DNA from 2 places in the Microbispora sp. CA-135349 genome. Region 2 is predicted to be linked to the other one. Evidence: riboswitches for the same ligand, from Rfam matches in the RefSeq annotation. Region 2 holds a riboswitch; the other holds the start of a gene.
What was found. A riboswitch is a leader RNA that binds a small molecule or an ion and turns the genes downstream of it on or off. The one in region 2 is predicted to bind thiamine pyrophosphate.
Positions count from the first base shown of each region.

Region 1: another riboswitch for thiamine pyrophosphate. It lies ahead of thiO (glycine oxidase ThiO); the one in region 2 lies ahead of ACQPZZ_RS01190 (purine-cytosine permease family protein).

Region 1 covers NZ_CP192001.1:3,054,768-3,058,562, reverse strand. Annotated here, with positions in the region: gene ACQPZZ_RS14380 (NAD(P)/FAD-dependent oxidoreductase) at 1-955, opposite strand, end outside; TPP riboswitch at 1,156-1,266, shown strand; gene thiO (glycine oxidase ThiO) at 1,255-2,391, shown strand; gene thiS (sulfur carrier protein ThiS) at 2,388-2,588, shown strand; gene ACQPZZ_RS14365 (thiazole synthase) at 2,591-3,355, shown strand; gene pknB (Stk1 family PASTA domain-containing Ser/Thr kinase) at 3,563-3,795, shown strand, end outside.
Region 2 covers NZ_CP192001.1:243,287-247,081, reverse strand. Annotated here, with positions in the region: gene ACQPZZ_RS01195 (BTAD domain-containing putative transcriptional regulator) at 1-150, opposite strand, end outside; gene ACQPZZ_RS01190 (purine-cytosine permease family protein) at 360-1,700, opposite strand; TPP riboswitch at 1,691-1,807, opposite strand; gene ACQPZZ_RS01185 (rhodanese-like domain-containing protein) at 1,918-2,241, opposite strand; gene ACQPZZ_RS01180 (Fpg/Nei family DNA glycosylase) at 2,329-3,207, opposite strand; gene ACQPZZ_RS01175 (TenA family protein) at 3,230-3,795, opposite strand, start outside.

The DNA of each region.
Region 1 (3,795 bases), 2.8 Mb from region 2:
GACCGGCGAACTGCACCATGTGACCGAACTGCTCCGACCAGAAGTACGGCACGGGGTCGTAGACCGCCTCCTCGCCCAGCAGGGTGGCGACGGCGGTGTCGGGAGCCTGGAGCGCGGTGTCCCAGTGCTCGACCCGCAGCCGGGTGCGGAACCTGCGCGACCACCAGTTCGCGCAGTCGCCCACCGCCACCACGTTGGGCAGCGACGTGCGCAGGTGCTCGTCGACGGCCACCCCGTCGTCGAGCCGGACGGCCGAGCCCTTCAGCCAGTCGACGGCCGGGCGCACGCCGACGCCGGTGACGATCACGTCGGCCGGCACCCGGGCGCCGGACATGAGCGTGAGGCCGTCGGCGTCCACGGTGCCGACCATCGCGCCGAGAAGCAGTTCGACGCCCGCCCGCGCGTACCAGGAGGCCGTGTGGCTGCCGACGGCGGGCCCGAGCGCCACGGCGAGCGGGCTCTCCCCCGCCTCCACGACGGTCACCCGGCAACCGGCCCTGGCCGCGGCCGTGGCGACCTCGGCGCCGATCCAGCCGGCCCCGACGACGGCCACGCGGGCGCCGGGGACCAGCCGCTCGCGCAGCGCCAGCGCGTCGTCGATCGTGCGCAGCACGTGCTGGACGCCCTCGCCGCGCAGGCGGATCGGCGTGGCGCCGGTGGCGATGACCAGGCCGTCGTAGTCCAGCTCGCCCTCGGTCGTCTCCAGCACGCCGTCACGCAGGCCCTTGGCCGCCGTGCCGAGGCACAGCCGCACGTCGAGGGCGTCGAGATCGGAGTCGACCACGGTCGAGTCGGTGCCTCCCAGCAGCACCGCCTTCGACAGCGGGGGCCGGTCATAGGGGCGATGGTGTTCCTCGCCGATGAGCGTGATGCGGCCGGTGAATCCACGGGCCCTCAACGCCTCGATGCTTCGCACGCCGGCCAGGCCGGCACCCACCACCACGACGTGATCCACAGCTTGACCATAGATTGTCAACCGGGGCCCTGGCCAACGGGCCCCCCATAACGAGTTGGGCAATTGACGCGCACTTTCGCGGGGGCCTGCGTTGTGAGGAAACGCCGCGTACCCGCCGGACCGCCCGGGTCCGGACGTTCGCGTGCGACGGCCGCCGGTCCGGCGATAGGCCGTTATGGGCGACGTACTACGCTGGTGGGCGTAAGACGCGCGGGAGCCCGGCGGACCGGGCTGAGAGGAGAGCGCGAGGCTCTCGACCGCCCCGACCTGATCCGGGTAATGCCGGCGAAGGGAGCGCTGTGTCCCGCACATCGCCATCCGATGCCCAGTCCGGCTACGACGTCGTGATCGTGGGTGGCGGCGTGACCGGCCTGGCCGCCGCCTGGCGCACGGCGCGGCGGGGCCTGTCTGTGGCGGTGGTGGACCCCGCACCCGGAGGCGGCGCCACGTACGCGTCGGCCGGGATGCTCGCGCCGGTCAGCGAGGTGACCTACACGGAGGAGCCGCTGCTGCGGCTCGGCCTCGCCTCGCTGGCGGCGTGGCCGGCGTTCCGCGCGGAACTGGAGGACGAGACCGGCGCCGACCTCGACTACCGCACCGAGGGCACGCTCGAGGTCGCCCGCGGCGCGGACGACATGGCCTACCTCGACGACCTCGCGGCCTTCGAGCGGACGCTCGGCCTGCGGGTCGAGCGGCTCACCGGGCGCGAGTGCCGCTCCTTCGAGCCCATGCTCTCCCCCTCCGTACGGGGCGGGCTACTCGCCCGCGACGACGCCTGGGTCAACCCCCGCAGGGTCGTGCGCGCCCTGCTCACGGCGTTCGAAAAGGCGGGCGGAACGCTGGTGACCGAGCGCGTCGCCGGGATCGACGACTCCGGGACGGGCGGCCCGTCCGTGCGGCTGGAGTCCGGCGCCGCCGTCGCCGCGGGCCAGGTCGTCGTGGCGGCCGGATCGTGGTCGGCGTCCCTGCTGCCCGGCCTGCCGGTACGCCCGATCAAGGGAGAGATCCTCCGGCTGCGCGGGCCCCGCGGGTTCCTCAGCCGGTGCGTCCGGGGGCTGGTGCACGGCTCCCCCGCCTACCTGGTCCCCCGGGGCGACGGCGAGATCACTTTGGGGGCCACGTCGCAAGAGCTGGGGTACGACGCGCGGGTCACCGCCGGCGGTGTGTACGAGCTGCTGCGCGACGCCCGCGAACTGGTGCCCGGCATCACGGAGCTCGAACTGACCGAGACGACGGTCGGCTTCCGCCCCGGCACGCCCGACAACCTGCCGCTCATCGGCCCGGCGGGGCCGCCCGGCGTGTTCGCGGCGACCGGGCACGGACGCAACGGGGTGCTGCTGTCCCCGATCACCGCCGACGCCGTCGCCGCGTTCCTGACCGGCGGCGAGGCGCCCTCCGTCGCCGGATTCTGCGATCCAGGGAGATTCAGCGAGTGAAAGTCACGATCAACGGAGGCGCGGCCGAACTGCCGGACGGCGCCACGGTCGGCGACGCCGTACGGACCCTCACGTCCCTCACGTCAGGGGTCGCGGTTGCGGTGAACGGCGAGGTGGTGAGCCGGAGCGCCTGGGACTCCACTTATGTGGCGGACGGGGACGGCGTCGAGGTGCTGACCGCCGTACAGGGAGGATGAGCATGACCGACGACGTCTTCGTGCTGGGCGGGGAGAAGTTCACCTCGCGTCTCATCATGGGCACCGGCGGCGCGCCGTCACTGGAGGTGCTCGACCAGGCGCTGGAGGAGTCCGGCACCGAGCTGACGACCGTCGCGATGCGCAGGCTCGACCCGGCGTCGCGCGGTTCGGTGCTGGACGTGCTGCGCGCACGCGGCATCAAGGTGCTGCCGAACACGGCGGGCTGCTTCACCGCCGGGGAGGCCGTGCTGACCGCCCGCCTGGCCCGCGAGGCGCTGGAGACCGATTGGGTCAAGCTGGAGGTCATCGCCGACGAGCGGACCCTGCTGCCCGACCCGATCGAGACCTTCGACGCCGCCGAGCGGCTGGTCGCCGACGGTTTCGTGGTGCTGCCGTACATCGGCGACGACCCGGCGCTGGCCCGCAGGCTCCAGGACGCCGGGTGCGCCGCCGTGATGCCCCTGGGCGCCCCGATCGGCTCCGGGCTGGGCATCCGCAACCCGCACAGCATCGAGCTGATCGTCGAGGCCGCCACGGTTCCGGTGATCCTCGACGCCGGCGTCGGCACGGCCAGCGACGCCGCGCTGGCGATGGAGCTGGGCTGCGACGCCGTGCTATTGGCGAGCGCGGTGACCCGGGCGCACCGGCCGGACCTGATGGCCGCCGCCATGCGGCAGGCGGTCACGGCCGGGAGGCTGGCCCGTCTCGCCGGGCGGATCCCGCGCCGGCGCTACGCCGAGGCGTCCTCCCCCGGCCGCCCGTCCTGAACCCCGCCGCTCCTCCTTTCCCGCCCGTCCGTCCCGGGACCGTTCCGGGCTGTTCCCCGGGCGGCGGGAAGGGGCGGAATCCAGGTCTGGTAAGCCCGGTTTTCGCAAACGGCACGGCTTTTCGGACGGCCGGGACGGCGCCCGAATAGGTCTCGGTTTGGGATTCGGGAACACGCCAGGCGGCAAATCACCCGTAAACTTTGGCGAGTGGACACGACGCTAACCGACCCGCTCGTGGGGCAGTTGCTCGACGGGCGCTACCGCGTCGAGTCCCGGATCGCCCGGGGTGGCATGGCCTCCGTATACCTGGCTCTGGACGTCCGGCTCGACCGCACGGTCGCCGTCAAGGTGATGCACCGCTCACTGGCCGAGGACCCGCAGTTCGTGCGGCGGTTCATCGGCGAGGCCAAGTCGGTGGCGAGCCTCTCGCACCCCAACAT
Region 2 (3,795 bases):
CTCGAGTGCGGTGGCCGGCGGCCTGCCGTGATAGAGGTCCTCGATCAATGTGTCCGTGGAGACGACCGCGCCGGCGGCGAGCACCAGCCGGGCCAGGACGGCCCGTTGCCGCGGGCCTCCGACGCCGACCGGCACCTCGCCGTCCCGCACTTCGAAAGGACCCAGAACCCCGAATTGCACTGCCCCCACGGCCTCTCTGACGGTGAAGGCCGGAGCGGGCCTTTCCCTGAGCGGCAGTCTTGGGGCGTCGTCTTGCAACTCGCTTGCCTCTGGGTGAGAAGCCGGCCCGAGAAACACACCGGCCCGGGAAACACGCCGGCCCCAGGGCGAAGCCGGCTGGGGTGAGAGGCAGGCCCCCTCTAACGGCGCGACCGCAGGCGGCGGGCCGGGACGGACAGCGCCGCGGTCACCAGCGCGGCGACGAGGAAGGCGGCGAGCGCGGCGTTCATCCAGGGCTGGTGGACGAACCCGAGAGCGAGGCGGACGTCGGTCCAGAACCCGTCCCACCAGCCGACGGTGGGGGTGGACGTCACGATCCAGTACGCCGCGAACCCGAGGATCCACGGCGCGACCATGAGCCAGCGGGAGGGGGCGTCCTCTGCCGTGTTCCACCGGGCGGCCCCGCCGAGCAGGAAGTAGTCGACCACGAGGACGGCGAACATCGGCACGAACACCGCCCCGATCACGCTCAGGAACGCGCCGTAGGAGTTCACGTCGGCGAACAGCGCGATCAGCGTGGTGAGCACGCCGATCACCACCGAGATCACCCGGCGGTCCCAGCGCGGGGCGAGGTTCTGGATCGACACCGTCGTCGAGTAGACGTTCGCGAACGACTGGTCGACCTCGCGCAGCACCAGGATGCCGAAGAACACGACCCCGAGAGGAGCGGCCACGAACGGATCCCACACCTTGTTCTCGTCGTTGCCGACCAGGGCGAGCGCGGCGATGCCGAGGGCCAGACAGGCAACCTGGGCGATCGTGTATCCCGCCACCACGCCGGTGAACGCCGCGCCGCTCGACCGCGAGTGCCTGGCGTAGTCGGCCGCCATCGGCACCCACGACACCGACAGCGCGATGACGTAGTCGACCGCGGGGGCGAAGGCGTCCCAGGAGCCGCCCCCCACGGACGGCCCCTGAGCGAACAGGGCGACCGACAGCCAGATCATCGCGATCACGACGCCCGCGGTGACGTAGCGGCGCAGCAGCCGCAGCGCGCCGAGCGGCCGGATCGTCAGCGCGATCGTCAGCGCGCCCGCCGCGACCGCCCACACGGCGTACGGCACCGCCGTGCCGAACAGCGCCTGCGCGCCGTTGGCGATCACCCACAGCTCGAAGGCGCCCCAGCCGAGCATCTGCACGATGTTCAGCACGGTCGGGATGTACGAGAGCCGGGCCCCGAACAGGCCGCGCAGCAGCACCATCGCGGGGCGGCCGGTCCGCGTGCCGGGGATCGCGGCCAGGCCGACCATCGCCGTCCCGACCAGGCTGCCGACGACGGCGGCCAGGACCGCGGCGGTGAACGTGAGCGGCTTCCCGCCCAGCGGGTCGAGCAGGAACAGCGCCCCGGAGAAGCCGAGAAGGCTCACCCCGAGGTTGGCCCAGAACGCCCCCTGATCGAGCAGGCCCAGATTTCTCGGGGCCGCCTCGTCCAGGGTGAGCGGAACCTCCGCGTGCGCGTCGTCGACGACGGCAGAAGTCATCACACGCTCCCTACGCCGGCATTATCCGGACAGGTTCATGCGGTCGGCGGCACGACTTCGATCCGCCCTCTCAGCCCGGTCACGCCCGAGCTCCCGCGAGTATTGATGATGTCTTTGCGATTATGGCACTACTTTGACCGTTCTCCTAAGCCTGCGCCGCCTGTTTCCGCGCCGGCCTGGTTCCCACGCCGCCCGCTGCCCGCGCCGGCCTGGGTTTCTACGCGACGTAGGGCGCCGCGCCAGTCTCGCTCACCATCGGGCGTCCGACCGCGGCCCAGGACTGCATGCCACCGTCCACGTTGACGGCGTCCCTGCCGATGTGGTTGAGCCACATCGCCGCGTGCGCCGACCGGCCGCCGACCCGGCAGACCACGTACACCCGCCGGTCGTGCGGCACCTCGTCCAGCCGCACCTGCAGCTCACCGAGCGGGATGTGAACGGCGCCGGGGGCGTGGCCGGCCACCCACTCCTCGTTTTCGCGGACGTCCAGCAGGTACGCGTCGTCGGGCAGGGCGTCAGGGGTGATTTCCGGCAATGTCATGCGCCCATTGTGGCGGCACGACACCCGTGCCCGGGCCCGGACCTGCAGCTGTGATCCTCGGTGGTCGCCGACGCTACTTCAGCGGCGCTACTTCAGCAGGCGCGACAGCCGGCGGTCGGCCAGCGGCTTGCCACCGGTCTGGCAGGCCGGGCAGTACTGCAGCGACGAGTCGGCGAACGACACCTCCCTGATCGTGTCGCCGCACACCTCGCACGTCTCGCCCGTACGGCCGTGCACGCGCAGGCCCGACTTCTTCTCCGACTTGAGGTCCTTGGCGGCCAGCCCCCTGGCCCGCCCGACCGCGTCCCGCAGCGTGCTCACGATCGCGTCGTGCAAATCGGCGATCTGGCCGTCGGTCAGCGTGCCGGCGACCTTGAAGGGGGACATCTTCGCGACGTGCAGCACCTCGTCGGAGTAGGCGTTGCCGATGCCCGCGATCACCTTCTGGTCCCGCAGCAGGCCCTTGATCTGCGCGCGGCTGCCGCCCACGATCGTCTTGAGCAGGTCCGGGGTGAACTCCTCGGCGAGCGGGTCGGGCCCGAGGCCCGCGATGCCGGGGACCTCCCCGGGATCGCGCACCACGTAGACGGCCAGGCGTTTCTGCGTGCCGGCCTCGGTCAGCTCGAACCCGGGGGCGCGGCCGTCCTCGCCCGGCGACAGCCTCACCCGGACCGCGAGCGGGCCCTTGCCCGGCCGCACCGGCCGCGCGCCCGTGAGGTCGTCGCGCCAGCGCAGCCAGCCGCCCCGGGCCAGGTGGGTGACGAAGTGCAGGCCGTCGCAGTCGACGTCGAGGAACTTGCCTCGCCGCGCCACGCCGGTGACGAGCAGCCCTGCGAGCGCGGTGACGGGCGGGTTCACGGTCTTGAGCGCCTGGATGGCGGTCACGTCGACGCCGACGACGGCATGGCCGACGGCGTGCTCGCGGAGGAACTCGGCGAGCGCCTCGACCTCGGGCAGCTCCGGCATGCCTTCACACTAACCCGCGCGGTCAGGGGACGTCCCAGAACGCGAGCTCGTGCTCCATGCCCCGGACGAACAGCTCCCTGGCGCGCGCCGGGTCGGGAGCCGCCTCGTCGATCATCACGGCGATGCGCTCGGCGAGGGTGGCGAACCCGGGGTCGGCGTAGGTGTCCACCCACGCCTTGTACCGGGGCTCGGCGGGCGGGTCGGCGGCCAGGATCCGGCCGAGCGTCGAGTAGCCCCACATGCAGGGGTACAACGCGGCCAGGCCCTCCGCGTAGTCGGCCGCCGCCTCCAGCAGGAACGACGTGTACGCCGCGCAGGCCGGGCCCTTCACCGCGCCGTCGAGGTCGGCGCCGAACTCGGCCGACAGCGACCGGTGCAGGTTCAGCTCGTCGTGCCAGGTGGCGTACGCGAGGTCGACCAGGTCGCCGAGGTGGGCGTCCGGGGCCTGCCAGGCCAGCCGGCTGAACACCCGGACGTAGTCGAGCAGGTACAGATAGTCCTGCTCCAGCCACGACCTGAAGACCGGCTCGGGCAGGTCGCCCGCCGCGATGCCGCGTACGGTCGGGTGCGCGAGCTGGGCGTCCAGCA